2 linked regions of the Pseudosulfitobacter sp. DSM 107133 genome follow. The protein of the gene in region 1 interacts with the protein of each later gene in a pairwise test. Links are inferred from orthologs where the notes say so. Each region holds a gene or a part of one and is shown on either strand. Other genes may lie near its edges.

Region 1 (7,296 bases):
TGTCGCCGGTTACGCCGTCGTAATCGGAGTCAAAGGACCAGCCGTCGCCCAGCATGTCGGGATGCACGACCGAAACGCTGATGTGATCGGTTAACCCTTTGAGCGCGCGGAAGATCAGCGTGCGATGGGCCCAGGGGCAGGCCAGCGCGACGTACAGGTGATAGCGGCCCGATTCGGCGGCGAAACCGCCCGCGCCCGAAGGGCCCGCCGTGCCGTCTGCGGTGATCCAGTTGCGAAACCTGGCTTGGGCGCGTTCAAATTTCCCACCCGACGATTTCGTGTCGTACCACTGGTCGTGCCATTCACCGTCAACAAGCAAACCCATGCCATTCTCCTTTGCTGCTTGGGACAAACCTAGGGCGGCGCAGGCCAAAGGCCCATTGCCGCCGCCGCGCAGCCGCTCTGCGCAGGCGCACATTTCTGCAACAGCCGCAGTGCAGCAATTGGGGCTTCATGATAAATTCACTTGAAGCTGGTTAGAGTTAGGCCAAGTTTTATCTTGATAGAACTGGGGACGACCATGACGACATATCTGCCCAAAGAGGTTCAGGCCGGTCTGGACAGCGCCCGTTTGGCCAGCCTGAAAAAGGCGTCGCGCCTGCGTGTGAACATTGACGGGGTGACCCATCCGGTGCTGCGCATGTGGAAGACCGGGTTTTCGGTCGACGCGGCAACCGCGCCCTATTTGCGCGGCTATGTCGATCTGTATGACGGGGCCATCCACCTGTTCCAGTGTCTGATCGTCGCCACCGACGAAGAGGCGGGCGAGATGATCTATGAATTCAAGCGCGCCACCGCCGTTGCGGACAAACCTGCGCTGGATTTCGAAAAGTCACCCGACGCGCCCGTAGCGCTGCTGATGGACCGCCCTGCCGTCGATATGTGATCTGCACGCTTGACGCATCGTTGCGGCGCGGCTACTTGCAGGCAAGGGTCCGACCCCTGCCGCTCGCATTGATGGTGAAGTTCGGGAACCGACATCTGGTCCCTTTTTGGTACACATGCGGTCTGACGGCAACGCGAGCCCCTTCCCGATACCGCATCTGAGACCGAAAGAGGCTCAAGATGTTCTATCTGTCCTTTGCGGGTGCGCCATGACGCATACGCCCGCTTCCAATATTTTCCTGAGCGGCCCGTTGTTGCCGCTGTTTCTGCGCACGGCGGCGCCCATCATTCTGGTGATGGGGGTCAACGGTGCCTTTGCCGTGGTTGATGCCTATTTTCTGGGCGTCTATGTCGGCGCGCATGCGGTGATTGCGGTGACGCTGATGTTTCCGCTGTATATGATGCTGGCGGCGCTTTCGACGCTGGTGGCCAACGGGTTCTCGGCCATCTATGCCCAGGCGCTGGGCGCGGGTGACAGTGCGCGCGCCCGTGCCATTCTGGGCAGTGCGCTGCAACTGGCGCTGGTGGTCAGCGTGGCGTTGATGGCGCTGTTTGCCCTGTTTGGTGGTGCCGCTGCGCTGCGCGTGGCGGCGGGGGATGCCGGTCTGGCGGCCACCGGTCATCTGTATATCGCGATCCTTGTTTATGGCGCGCCGCTTGGGTTCCTTGTCGGGATCGGGGTTGATGCCCTGCGCGCCGAAGGCCGCATGGGCGCGATGGCGGCGATCATGCTGTCGGCGGCGCTGCTGAACATCGGCTTTGATGCGCTGTTGGTGGTCGGGATGGGCTGGGGCGTGGCGGGGTCTGCGATTGGCACGCTGCTGTCGCAGGTCTGCGCGGGGGCTGCGGTTCTGGCGTTGCGCCGTCGCCAGCCACCGCCGCAGGTGTGGCCGCTGTACCCGACCTATTGGGGGCGGCTTCTGGCGCTGGGCGCTCCGTCAAGCCTGGGGTATCTGGGGCTGTCGCTGTCAGCGGCGGTGACGCTGGGTGCGATCCAGATCTGGGGTGGTACGCAGTTCAATGCCATCTCGGGGGCCTTTGGCATCATCACGCGCCTGATGACCTTTGCATTTCTGCCACTGTTGGGGCTGTCGATGGCGTTCCAGACGATCACCGCCAATGCCTTTGGCGCGGGGCAGGGGGTGCGGGTGCAGGCCGCGCTGCGCATGGCTGTGGGTCTGGGCCTGGTCTATGGGCTGGGCGTGCAGGTGCTGTATCTGTTGGGCGCGCCGGGGCTGGGGGCGGTTTTTGTCGATGATCCGCAGATCGTCGCACAGGTGGCGCGGATCCTGCCGATCACCACGGCGACGATGTTCATGTTCGGGCCGCTGATGATAGTGGCGACGCATTTTCAGGCCATCGGAGACGCCCCGCGTGCGGGGCTGTTGGGGCTGTCGCGCACCTATCTGTTCGGGCTGCCGCTGACGCTGTTGTTGCCGCTGGTCTGGGGCGAGGTCGGTATCTGGCTGGCAGGACCGGTGGCAGAGTGTCTGGTGCTGGGGCTGACGGTTTGGGTGCTGTGGCGCAGATGGAGGTCAGACGAGACCGGACCAAGGTACACGGCACCACAGGCCAAAACGCTGAAATAATGCGGAATGAAAACGTTGCAGCGCCCACCTTGCGGTCGGGCGCTGCGCTTTGTCGCGTTTACTGCAAGTCGCCAAAGGCCGCGGTCAACCGCTTGACCGCCTCTTCGACGCGGCTGCGTTGTGTGGCGATGTTGAAGCGCATGAATGTCTCGCCGCCCTTGCCGAATGTCGGGCCGTAGTTGGTGGCAATCCGCGCATCTTTCTCGATCCGGCGGGTGATCTCCGCGCGGTCCATGCCGGTGCCTGCAAAGTCCACCCAGCTGAGGTAAGTCGCTTCGAGCGGCATCGCCTTCAGCCCCGGAATCGCGTTCACGCCCGCGTCAAAGATACGCGCGTTGCCAGCGATATAGTCCATCACATCGTCAACCCATGCAGCGCCTTCGGGCGAATAGGCGGCTGTGGCCATGAACAGCCCGAATGCGTTGGGTGACAGCCCCAGTGCGCCCATACGTTTGGCAAAGCGCGCGCGCAGGTCTGCGTCCTGGATGATCACATTGCCCACATGCGCCCCCGCGATCGAGAACGTCTTGGTCGTGGCGGACATCATCACCAGCCGGTCTGCGACGCCGTCGATCCTGGCCATCGGGATGTGGGTGTTGCCGGGCATCACAAGATCGTGGTGGATCTCGTCCGATACGATGATCAGGTCATGCCGTTTGGCGAACGCTGCCACGCCTTCCAGCTCGGCCTGTGTCCAGACCCGGCCACCGGGGTTGTGCGGGCTGCACAGGATCAGCAGCTTTTCACTGCCGTCCAGCTGCGCGTCCCATGCGTCGAAATCCAGTTCATAGCGGCCGTCGTTCAGGGCCATCTGGCATTCAACCACGCGCCGGTCGGCGGCGTTGATCACACGCGCAAAGGCGTGATAGATCGGCGTGAACATGACCACACCGTCGCCCGGTTGGGTATAGGTGTCGATGCACATGGCCGCGCCGTTCACCAGCCCGTGGGTGGTAAAGATCCAGTCGGTGTCGATGTCCCAGCCGTGACGCTCCTTCATCCACCACCGGATCGCGCCGCGATAGGCGCTGTCGTCGCCGAAATAGCCGAACATGCCGTGATCGACCCGCGCCTGTAGTGCGTCGACGATGCATTGGGGGGCGGCAAAGTCCATGTCTGCGACCCACATCGCCAGACCATCATCGGGCGAGACGCCATATGTCGGCTCCATCATGTCCCATTTTGCGCAATGGGTGCCGCGGCGGTCGATGATGTCGTCAAAACTCATAAGGGACTCTCCTGTGATTACGAAAGCATTGCTAACGTGCGCACAGCCGAGCGCAAGGGGGCGTTGCACCGCAGCCTGAGTTGCCCTACATGACCTGCCATGAAACGCCCTATCCTTTTGCACCCCGATCCACGGCTGAAAAAGCTTTGCACGCCCGTCACTGATCTGACGGACGAATTGCGCACGCTGGCCGACGACATGCTGGCCACAATGTATGATGCGCCGGGCATCGGGCTGGCGGCCCCTCAGGTGGGCGTATTGGAACGGGTTATTGTGCTGGACTGCGTCAAGGCCGAGGGCGAGGCTCCCCGGCCGATGATTATGTTCAACCCTGAAATCATCGCGGTTTCGGACGAGATGAATGTCTATGAAGAAGGCTGCCTGTCGATCCCCGAGCATTTTGCCGACGTGACCCGCCCTGCCGACGTGCAGGTGCGCTGGATCGACCGTGACGGCAAAGAGCAGACCGAAGAGATGGGCGGGCTGTGGGCCACCTGCGTGCAGCACGAGATCGACCATCTGGATGGCAAGCTGTTCATCGACTATCTAAAGCCGCTGAAGCGCCAGATGATCACCCGCAAGATGACCAAGCTGAAACGCGAACTGGCCCGCGAGAAATCATGACCCTGCGCCCGTTCCTGTCCTGGCCTGACAAGCGTCTGCGCACGGCGGCGGCGCCAGTGGACGAGATCACGGACGAGATTCACGCGCTGTGGGCCGATATGGTCGAGACGATGGACGCGATGCCCGGTGTGGGGCTGGCCGCGCCGCAGATCGGAGTGATGCTGCAAGTGGCGGTGGTTGATGCCACGCCCGACCGCAGCCGCCGGATTCTGCTGGCGAACCCGACGGTTCTGATGGCTTCGGACGAGGTCGAGGCGGGCACCGAAGCCTCGCCCAACCTGCCCGGTGTGCACGCCGAGATCACCCGACCCAAGGCGGTCACCGTGCGGTTTCTGAACGCGCAGGGGGTGATTGACCGGCGCGATTTTACCGGGCTTGAGGCGCGGTCGGTCCAGCACCAGATCGACCATCTGGCGGGGCGGATGTATTTCGACAATCTGGGCCGTGTGAAACGCGATATGCTGATCCGCAAGGCGCGCAAATCCCGCTGATCGGCTGCCCGTCAGGAAAGGACACAGGATGCGCATCATCTTTATGGGCACGCCCGATTTTTCGGTGCCGGTGCTGGACGCGCTGGTTGAAGCGGGTCACGAAATTGCCGCCGTTTATTGCCAGCCGCCGCGTCCTGCGGGGCGGGGCAAGAAGGACCGCCCGACGCCGGTCCATGCCCGCGCCGGGGCGTTGGGGCTGGAAGTGCGCCATCCGGTGTCGTTGAAATCTGCCGAGGCGCAGGCGGAATTCGCGGCCCTGCAGGCGGAGGTGGCGGTGGTCGTGGCCTATGGGCTGATCCTGCCGCAGGCCATTCTGGACGCACCTGCGCGCGGTTGTCTGAACATTCACGCCAGCCTGTTGCCGCGCTGGCGCGGGGCGGCGCCGATTCATCGCGCGATCATGGCGGGAGACGCTGAAACCGGCGTGTGCATCATGCAGATGGAGGCGGGGCTGGACACTGGCCCCGTGCTGCTGCGCGAAGCGACACCGATTGGCATGAGCGAGACAACCGCGCAATTGCACGACCGGCTGAGCGCGCTGGGCGCTGCGGCTGTTGTGCAGGCGCTGGCGCAGTTGGACGGGTTGCACCCGCAGGCACAGCCCGAGGACGGCGTGACCTATGCCCACAAGATCGACAAGGCCGAAGCGGCGCTGGACTGGTCACGCGATGCGGTCGAGGTCGACCGGCAAATTCGCGGGCTTTCGCCGTTTCCGGGGGCTTGGTTTGAACGTGACGCTGTGCGCATCAAGGTGCTGGGCAGCCGTCTGGCCGAGGGGCAGGGCGATGCGGGTGTGGTGCTGGATGATGCGCTGAGGGTGGCATGTGGTTCGGGTGCCGTGCAACTGACCCGCTTGCAAAAGGCCGGGCGCGGGGCGCAGGATGCGTCAGAGTTCCTGCGCGGCAACGCTTTGCCCGCAGGCACACAGTTGTAGGAGCACGCGATGTTTCCCGTTCTGATCGGCACCGTGGTGATTGCGGGGATCGTCGGCTATGTCTCTGAACGCTCGGGGTTCACCCGCAACGGTATTTTGCAAAGCATCATCATCTGCATCGGCGGGGCGTTTCTGTTCTACTTTGTGCGGCTGATGTTCGGCTTTGGCTTCAACAGCGCGGGACTGAACGCGATTGTGTCCAGCATCGGGGCGTTGATTATTGTCCCGACCCATTGGCGCAGGTAGCGGGCCGGCCCTTCGGGGAGGATTTTCTAAATCAGAGAAATAACCGGGTTCAGGATTTTGGCGGGGTCGAGCGGTAGGTGGGCAAGTGCCAGCCAAAGGCCAGCGAGCCTGCGCGCAAGGCCCATGTAACAGCCGCCCCTGCGGCCAGTGCAGGCAGGCCCGGTGCGATGTAAGCCGAAGTGAACCACAGCGCCAGCGCACCGCCAAAGGCCGCCGAGACGTAAAGTTCGCCCAGTTTCAACACCACGGGCACGTCGCCCACCACCACGTCGCGCATCAACCCGCCCATGCAGCCGGTGATCATGCCCATCAGGATCACGATGGGCGCAGGCGCGCCAAGGTCAAGCGCCACACCCGCCCCTGCGGGTACGGCGATGGCAAGGGCGAAGCTGTCGAGCCAGACAAGCGTGCGCAGGCGGCTTTCCAGCAGGTGCGCGGTGAAGAACACCACGATGGCCGCCCCACATGCGACGGCGATATAGGTGGGTTGGGCGATCCAGAACACCGGATTGCGATCCAGCAGCACGTCGCGCAGGGTGCCGCCACCCATGGCGGTCAGGCAGGCGATGAACAGAAACCCCACGGGGTCCATCTGGGCGCGGCTGGCGACCAGCGCGCCGGTCAGGGCAAAGATCATGACCGAGCCGAAATCGAGAAGCGCCAGCCAGCTCATAGCGCGGCCTTGATCCAGTCGATGGCGCGGTCGTGAGGCGCGGTCAGGCCGTCGGGCAGGGGGTCGTCCAGCGCCAGCCAGCCAAAGCGTAGCAGGGTTCCGTCGGGGCCTGCGTTCTGCCATTGGGCGCGCACGGGTGGCACCGTGCGGCACAGGGCGAAATGCCAACGTTCGCCCGCGATGATGTCGTCAGAGGTGCCCAGCAGCAGCGCGGCGCGTGTTTCCAGCCCGCCGATGGCATAAAGTGCCTGTGCGGCGGTGTTTTCGGGGCGGGCGTCGGGGGCGATGTCGGCGTGGACCAGTGCAGGCTGCGGATGCGTCGCGATGGCCAGACGACGGGGGGCTCCGTCGGGGTGCAGGGCCACGGGGCAGGCGACCAGCTTCATTTCGACTTGGTCTTGAAGGGGGCCATACCCGCGCGCGCCAGCGCATCGGCGCGTTCGTTCTCGGGGTGGCCTGCGTGGCCCTTGACCCATTTCCAGGTCACGTCGTGGCGGGCCTGCGCCTGATCCAGACGCTGCCACAGTTCGGCATTGGCCACCGGCTTTTTCGCGGCGTTCTTCCAGCCGTTTTTCTTCCAGCCGAAGATCCACGCGGTGATGCCGTTTTTGACATAGTTGCTGTCA
Region 2 (7,017 bases), 340 kb from region 1 along the record:
ATCCCCGATTACGGCCAGACAGCAGACGACCAGACATGCCTGCTGGTGCAGGTGGAAAACCGCGCTGGTCTGGCGGCGCTGGACGAAATCCTGACCATCGACGGCATTGACGGCGTGTTCATCGGCCCCGCCGACCTGTCCGCCGATCTGGGCAAGATGGGCCAGCTCAGCCATCCCGACGTGATGGAGGTCATCCTGGACGCCACCCGTAGGATTTCTGCCGCAGGCAAGGCGCCCGGCATCCTCAGCAGTGACGAGGACGTGCTGAACGCGGCGATCGAAGCGGGCGCGCGCTTTGTCGCGGTCGGCATCGACGCCTCACTGCTGGCAAATGCCGCCCGCGCCTCGGCGCAACGCTGGGTCAAATAGGCACGATCCCAGCTTTCTTTTGGCTATAAATATCCAAATCCGGCGGCAGCCTCAGACGCTGCCGCCCTTGATCTGAGTCGCCGCCTGCGTATAGCCGCCCGCTGCCCCGTCGATGAAATGCACGTGATCGTCGCGCATCATCGAGGGCACGATGCAGGTCATCATCGCCTCGCTTTGGCTGTGCAGCCCATAGCGGATCGTACCGGCCTTGCGGGCCGCCTCAAGCATTTCACCCAAACGTGCCGCCGTCGCATCGTCGCAATCCAGCGTCATTTTCAACCCGTCGTCAAATTTGCGAAAGTCGGCATTCTCCCCGACAGAGCGGGCATAGCTGCGCGCATCGAAGCCACCGATTTTCAGGCCGGTCCTGATCAGCAGCCAGGCCAGGAAGCTCTCGAACAGGATTTGCCGTTTGCGCTTGGCCACGGTCATTTTGCCATGGGTCGCGCGGGCCTCCATCTCGGCGCCTGCGGGTGGCCAGCCTGCACCGGGTCCGTCGACGGGTGCGGGGTGACCGTTGCGCTCCAGATCGCCGACCACCTTCAACACATCCCGGATCAAGTCCGCGACGGCTGTGTCATCTGCACCCTCTTCCGGCTGGATCAAGACTGACAGGATCTGCCCGTTGCGCGCCTTCATCTGGCTCCAGCGACAGGACAGGCCGGTCAGGTCAGGCTGGGTGCCTGCAGGTGCATGGGGCAGGTCGAACTGTCCGCGTTTCATCTCTGCCTCGGCCCAGCTGATACCGCCGCCGGTGAACATCGCATAGTCTACACCCTGAGCCGCCTGATAACGCGCCACGGCCACCTCGCGCCCGGCGTTGCGGATCACCGACACCGGCACCATGGCCACGCGCAATTGCATGTCGAACTCTTCACCGGCCCAGCAGCGCACCGCACCCAGCGCCCGCTGCGCCGCCTCGGCGTGTTGCGGAGGGCAGGCAAAGGCCGCACCGTCGCCCCCGAACACGAACGGAAAGGCCCGCCCCTGTGCCGCGTTGATCTGCGCCGAGATCACAGCCGCACCAATCATGTTCACCGTTTTATAGCGCCCCTGGGCAATAGCCTGGGTAGACCCGACAATATCTGATGTTCCCACCAGCCAGTCATCGGGCAACGGGGTATAAAGCGCCTGATCAGACAGCGTTCCGAACGCGGTTTGCAACGGCAGGCGGTCATAAAATTCGTCCATTGTCTGTCTCGCTTTAGCGGATCGGGCCTGCGGCCCCCTTATCGGCACTCTTGCACGGTCTGCCCGTCCGTGTAACCAAGCATCACCAAAGCTTGAAAGGCCATGCCATGCGCACCGGACTGTTTCTTCTGGCGCTGGCCTATGTGCTAAGCCAGTTCTTTCGCGCCTTTCTTGCGGTGCTTGCCGGCCCGCTTCAGGGCGATCTGGGGCTCATGCCCGAAGATCTGGCCTTTGCCTCGGGGCTTTGGTTCCTGTCATTTGCCGCGATGCAGCTGCCTGTTGGCTGGGCGCTGGACACCATTGGCCCGCGCCGGACCGCTGCGGGACTGTTGTTGGTGGGCGGCGGCGGCGGGGCTGCGTTGTTTGCCGTCGCCACCAGCGCCCTTCATATCGACATTGCGATGGTGCTGATCGGGATCGGCTGTTCGCCGGTGCTGATGGCGTCTTATTACATCTTTGCCCGCGAATTCCCGCCCCTGCAATTCGCCACGCTTGGTGCGTTGATGGTGGGCGTGGGCACGGTGGGCAACCTGATCGCCTCTTATCCCATGACCCTGTCGGCCGAGATGATCGGCTGGCGGGCGTCAATGGGCGGGCTGGCGACGCTTTCGGCGCTCGTGGCCATAGGCGTGGCGCTGACCGTGCACGACCCCGAAAAGCTGGAAACGGATTTGCGTGGGTCGGTGCTGGATTTGTTGAAGATGCCGGTGCTGTGGCTGATCCTGCCACTGATGTTTGTGCATTACGCCCCTGCCGGTGCCATTCGGGGCCTGTGGATCGGGCCCTATCTGCGCGATGTCTTTGACGCGACCCAATCGCAGATCGGACAGGCGACCTTGTTGATGGGGCTGGCGATGATCGCGGGTGTGGTCATATATGGCCCGCTTGACCGGCTGGTGGGCAGCCGCAAGTGGGTGAACTTTGGCGGCAGTGCCCTGACAGCGGCATCGCTGCTGGCGTTGTGGGCCATGCCGCAACCCGGCATGTGGACCGCTGTGGCCCTGATGTGCGCCGTGGGGCTGTTCGGGGCATCGTTCCCGATGATGGTCGCCCATGGCCGCAGCTTTGTACCGCCCCACCTGACTGGGCGCGGTGTCACCTTGCTGAACCTCTTTGGCATCGGCGGTGTCGGGCTGATGCAATTTGTCACCGGTCGGCTGCACGCAGGGGCGCAGGGCGGCGACGTGACCGCCCCCTATACGGCTATTTTCGGCTTTTTCGGGCTGGCTTTGATCGCCGGTTTGACCATTTACCTGTTCTCCCGCGACAACACCGCCTGAAAGCCGGACCCGTGCCCCTTTCAACGGGGGAACAAGCGGTATATGGACGCCAAGCACCCAAAAATGGAGAATCGCAATGGGTTATCGCGTCGTCGTCGTTGGCGCCACCGGAAACGTGGGCCACGAAATGCTGAACATCCTGGCAGAGCGCCAGTTTCCGGTGGATGAAATCACCGCTCTGGCCAGCCGCAAGTCGTTGGGCACGGAGGTCAGCTTTGGCGACAAGACACTCAAGACGAAGGATCTCGATACGTTCGATTTCACGGGTTGGGACATTGCGCTGTTTGCCGTCGGGTCGGACGCCACCAAGAAATACGCACCCATCGCGGCCAAAGCGGGCTGCTATGTCATTGATAACTCGTCGCTCTATCGCTACGACGCCGACATTCCGCTGATCGTGCCCGAGGTGAACCCCGAAGCCATCGAACTGGCCGTCAAGCGCAAGATCATCGCCAACCCCAACTGCTCGACCGCGCAGATGGTCGTGGCGCTGAAGCCTTTGCACGACCGTGCACGCATCAAGCGCGTTGTCGTCAGCACCTACCAGTCGGTTTCGGGTGCGGGCAAAGAGGGCATTGACGAGCTTTGGGACCAGACCAAGTCGATCTACAATCCCACCGACGACAAGCCTGCGCGCAAATTCACCAAGCAGATTGCGTTCAACGTGATCCCGCACATCGACGTCTTCATGGACTCGGGCGAGACCAAGGAAGAGTGGAAGATGGTCGCAGAGACCAAGAAGATCATCGACCCGTCGATCAAGGTCACAGCGACCTGCGTGCGGGTTCCGGTCTTTGTCGGCCACTCGGAAGCGATCAACATCGAGTTCGAAGAGTTTCTGGACGAGGACGAAGCCCGCGACATCCTGCGCGAAGCGCCCGGTGTCATGGTGATCGACAAGCGCGAAGACGGCGGCTATGTCACGCCGGTTGAATGCGTCGGCGACTTTGCCACATTCATCAGCCGCATCCGTCAGGACAGCACCATCGACAACGGTCTGAACCTGTGGTGCGTCAGCGACAACCTGCGCAAGGGTGCTGCCCTGAACGCGGTGCAGATCGCCGAAGTGCTGGGCCAGCGGATCCTGAAAAAGGGCTGAATTCCGCCGAAATATGTACAGGTTTCAAGGGGCGCTGCATCGCGCCCCTTTTCTTTTGTGCGCTGCTTTTGCACGCTGGGGGCATTGATTTTGAAAAGGTCTCCGATATGCGCTTTGCCATTTTAGCCCCAGCCGTTTCGCTTTCTGCCCTGCTTGCCCCGCTGGCTGTGTGGGCTGACACGCTGACTGTCGACAGCGCGCCCAGCGCCGTCACCGTCTACCCCCGTGGCGCACAGGTGACGCGCACCGCCACGGTGACGCTGCCGCAAGGCACACATGATCTGGTGCTGCCCGACCTGCCGCAATACGTCGATCCGGCGCGCATCTCGGTCAAGCTGGCAGGGGCGCAGTTGCAATCGGTGTCGTTCCGCGACCGCAACCAGCCCCCCGGCCCCGATCAGGACACCGCTGAAATCACCGCAGCGCGCGATGCGCTGAAGGCAGCGGAAACCGCGCTGAATGCGTTGGACGACCGCATTGCACTGGCGCAGGTGGCCGTGCAGGCGGCCAAGGCGCAGACCGATTTCCTGACCGCGCTTGGCACCTCCGAGGCGCTGCCGATGGATGTGGCGACCCTGCGCGAGCTGGCGCAGATGATCGCGGATCAGACCCTCGTGGCGGGTCAGGCCGCCGGACAGGCGCGCACGTCGATCCGCACCCTGATGGAAGAACGCAAGGACCGCGCCAAGGATGTGGCCGAGGCGCAGGCCGCGCTGGATGCCCTGCTGACCGCCGATCAGGACCGCACCCGCCTGACCCTGACCGCCACCGCGCTGGCGGCAGTCGCGGCCAAGATCGAAGTCAGCTATCAGGTGGACAATGCCGCGTGGTATCCGGTTTACAACCTGCGTCTGACCACAGGCGACACACCTGCGCTGGCGCTTGAACGCGGGGCTGCCGTGGGACAGGCCAGCGGTGAGGATTGGGGCGGCGTTTCGTTGACCCTTGCCACCGTGCGCCCCAGCGGCCAGACGTGGCCCAGCGAGATCTATTCCGATTTGCGCCGCATCGAAGATCCGGCCACCCCCAAAGCGCGCGTCCGGTCGGAAGCCGTGATGGGCGCTGCCGCCGACATGGCAGCCCCCGCACCGGTGGCCATGGAAGAGCCCGCAATCGCCGTCGCCATGCTGGACGGCCCCAGCGTGCAATATGCCTTTTCGCAACCGGTCAGCGTGGCCAACGGTGCCGACGAGGTGCGCATCGCGCTGGACAGGCTCGACTTTGCCCCCGACGTCTATGCCCGCGCTGTCCCCCTGAACGACAGTGTCGCCTATCGCATGGCGCGCATGACCAACACCACGCAAGAGCAACTGCTGGGCACGGCCTATGCCACGGCATTTGTCGACGGGCAGATGGTCGGGCAGTTCGGGTTCGATCCCGTCGCCCCCGGCGAAGAAGTCGATATCGCCTTTGGCCCCATCGAAACCCTGCGCCTGAACCGTGTGCGTCTGAACCGCAACGAAGGCGATCGGGGCATCATCTCGCGTTCAAGCGAGATCACCGAGGCCACCCGCATCGACATCGAAAACACCGGTGCGAAACCATGGCGCGTAGAACTGTTTGACCGCGTCCCCGTGAGCGAACAGGAAGACCTTGAGATCGACTGGTCCGCACAGCCTGCCCCCACGGTCACCGACCATGAGGACCGCAAGGGCATCTTGATGTGGGACATGACATTGGCCCCCGGTGCGGAATCAAATGTGACGCTGGATGTGCAGATGAACTGGCCCGAGGGGAAAGTGCTGCGCTGATGGCGGGTCGCTGCTGCAAACCTTACCGGCTTGTTTACCATGAACAGGACATTCGGGACCGACAGGTCAGCCGGGATGCAATTAATTGCACCATGAAATCCACCTTAAGACACTGTCTTTAATAGACTTAAATCTGGACGTGCGATTTGCATGTCCAGTTTAACGATTGGCGCAAACAATCCTTAATACATATCGCGCTATAGTCTTAGCTGTCAGCGGATGTAACGCATTGGGATGCGGGGGGACATCAGCAGACATCGACCGCCCGTGTGGGGACACGGGGCAAACGGTCACCGAATAACGCGGCTCCGGGGGGAGTCGACAATCACTGCGGCTCCGGGGGGAGCCGACCAGCCAGTGCCGCAAAAGCGCGCTTGGTGAAAGGCCCTGACAGTCAGGGCGCTTTCGAACCATAGTTCACATGCCTTCAATCAAAAACGATGATTGTCAGCTGCCATACAGGTTCAGGGGTGGACCAGCGCAGCCTGTTCAAGGTCGGGCCTAGGGTACTGCGGCGGTTGCAATTTGCTCCGCCGGGTGCAGTCCCCGAAATGGCCGGACACGCATGGAACCCAACATTCCAAGCAGTGACGCTCCGGGGGGAGCGCCACTGCTTCTTGCTTCTCGGCGGTCTTAGATTGTCGAAACCGGCAGGAATTTCTGATCGTGGTGGTTGTAATACTCCAACCCGCCCTCGCCGATATCCATCCACAGACCATGCATCGTCAGTTCGCCCGATTTCAAACGATCCGAAACAAACGGGAATGTCAGCAGATTTTCCAGCGACGCCACGACCGCATGTTTTTCAAGCTGCTGGATCTGTGCCTGCGGATCGGTTTCATCTGCCACCAGATCATATTTGGGGCGCAGAATGTCCATCCAGCGGCCAACAAAGCTGGTTTTCTCTTCCAGCTCGGGCGCCTTGCCCTGACACATGTCGATACAGCCTTTTACGCCGCCGCAGTTCGAATGGCCCATCACGATCAGATGCGCCACCTTCAACACGGTCACCGCATACTCAACGGCGGCCGACGTGCCGTGGTGGTCGCCATCGGGTTCGTAAGGCGGCACAAGGTTGGCGATATTGCGGTGAATAAAGAATTCGCCTTGGTCCGCGCCAAAGATCGACGTCACATGTACGCGGCTGTCACAGCACGAAATCATCATCGCGCGCGGGCGTTGACCTTCGTCGGCCAGGCGCCTGTACCATGCCTGATTGTCGGCATAACCTGTGGCTTTCCAACCATTATAGCGTTGCAACAGATAGCTTGGCAGTGGTTTCACATTGTGCATCTTATCGGTCCTTTCGCTGCGGGCCTTGGGGCAA

What was found.
Region 2: the proteins of def (region 1) and DSM107133_RS17330 interact in binary tests that used the Escherichia coli proteins (3 or more experiments, as listed by UniProt). The link is inferred for Pseudosulfitobacter sp. DSM 107133 from one-to-one orthologs.

Annotation. Positions count from the first base shown.
Region 1 is NZ_CP085154.1:3,134,337-3,141,632, reverse strand. The notes cover bases 2,766-5,563. They hold def (peptide deformylase), read left to right. Parts: upstream 2,766-3,801; coding sequence 3,802-4,326; downstream 4,327-5,563. Other genes in these bases: fmt (methionyl-tRNA formyltransferase), read left to right, coding at 4,846-5,563; def (peptide deformylase), read left to right, coding at 4,323-4,817; DSM107133_RS15635 (MalY/PatB family protein), read right to left, coding at 2,766-3,702. Also shown: DSM107133_RS15650 (glutathione S-transferase family protein), read right to left, coding at 1-325; DSM107133_RS15645 (hypothetical protein), read left to right, coding at 521-886; DSM107133_RS15640 (MATE family efflux transporter), read left to right, coding at 1,095-2,474; more of DSM107133_RS15635, read right to left, coding at 2,533-2,765; more of fmt, read left to right, coding at 5,564-5,751; DSM107133_RS15615 (hypothetical protein), read left to right, coding at 5,761-5,997; DSM107133_RS15610 (trimeric intracellular cation channel family protein), read right to left, coding at 6,047-6,670; DSM107133_RS15605 (hypothetical protein), read right to left, coding at 6,667-7,056; rnhA (ribonuclease HI), read right to left, coding at 7,053-7,296. UniProt on the Escherichia coli protein: Removes the formyl group from the N-terminal Met of newly synthesized proteins. Requires at least a dipeptide for an efficient rate of reaction. N-terminal L-methionine is a prerequisite for activity but the enzyme has broad specificity at other positions.
Region 2 is NZ_CP085154.1:3,476,885-3,483,901, forward strand. The notes cover bases 2,051-4,927. They hold DSM107133_RS17330 (aspartate-semialdehyde dehydrogenase), read left to right. Parts: upstream 2,051-2,916; coding sequence 2,917-3,939; downstream 3,940-4,927. Other genes in these bases: DSM107133_RS17325 (MFS transporter), read left to right, coding at 2,051-2,840; DSM107133_RS17335 (DUF4139 domain-containing protein), read left to right, coding at 4,047-4,927. Outside these bases: DSM107133_RS17315 (HpcH/HpaI aldolase/citrate lyase family protein), read left to right, coding at 1-369; DSM107133_RS17320 (DUF3095 domain-containing protein), read right to left, coding at 421-1,560; more of DSM107133_RS17325, read left to right, coding at 1,668-2,050; more of DSM107133_RS17335, read left to right, coding at 4,928-5,690; DSM107133_RS17340 (carbonic anhydrase), read right to left, coding at 6,324-6,983.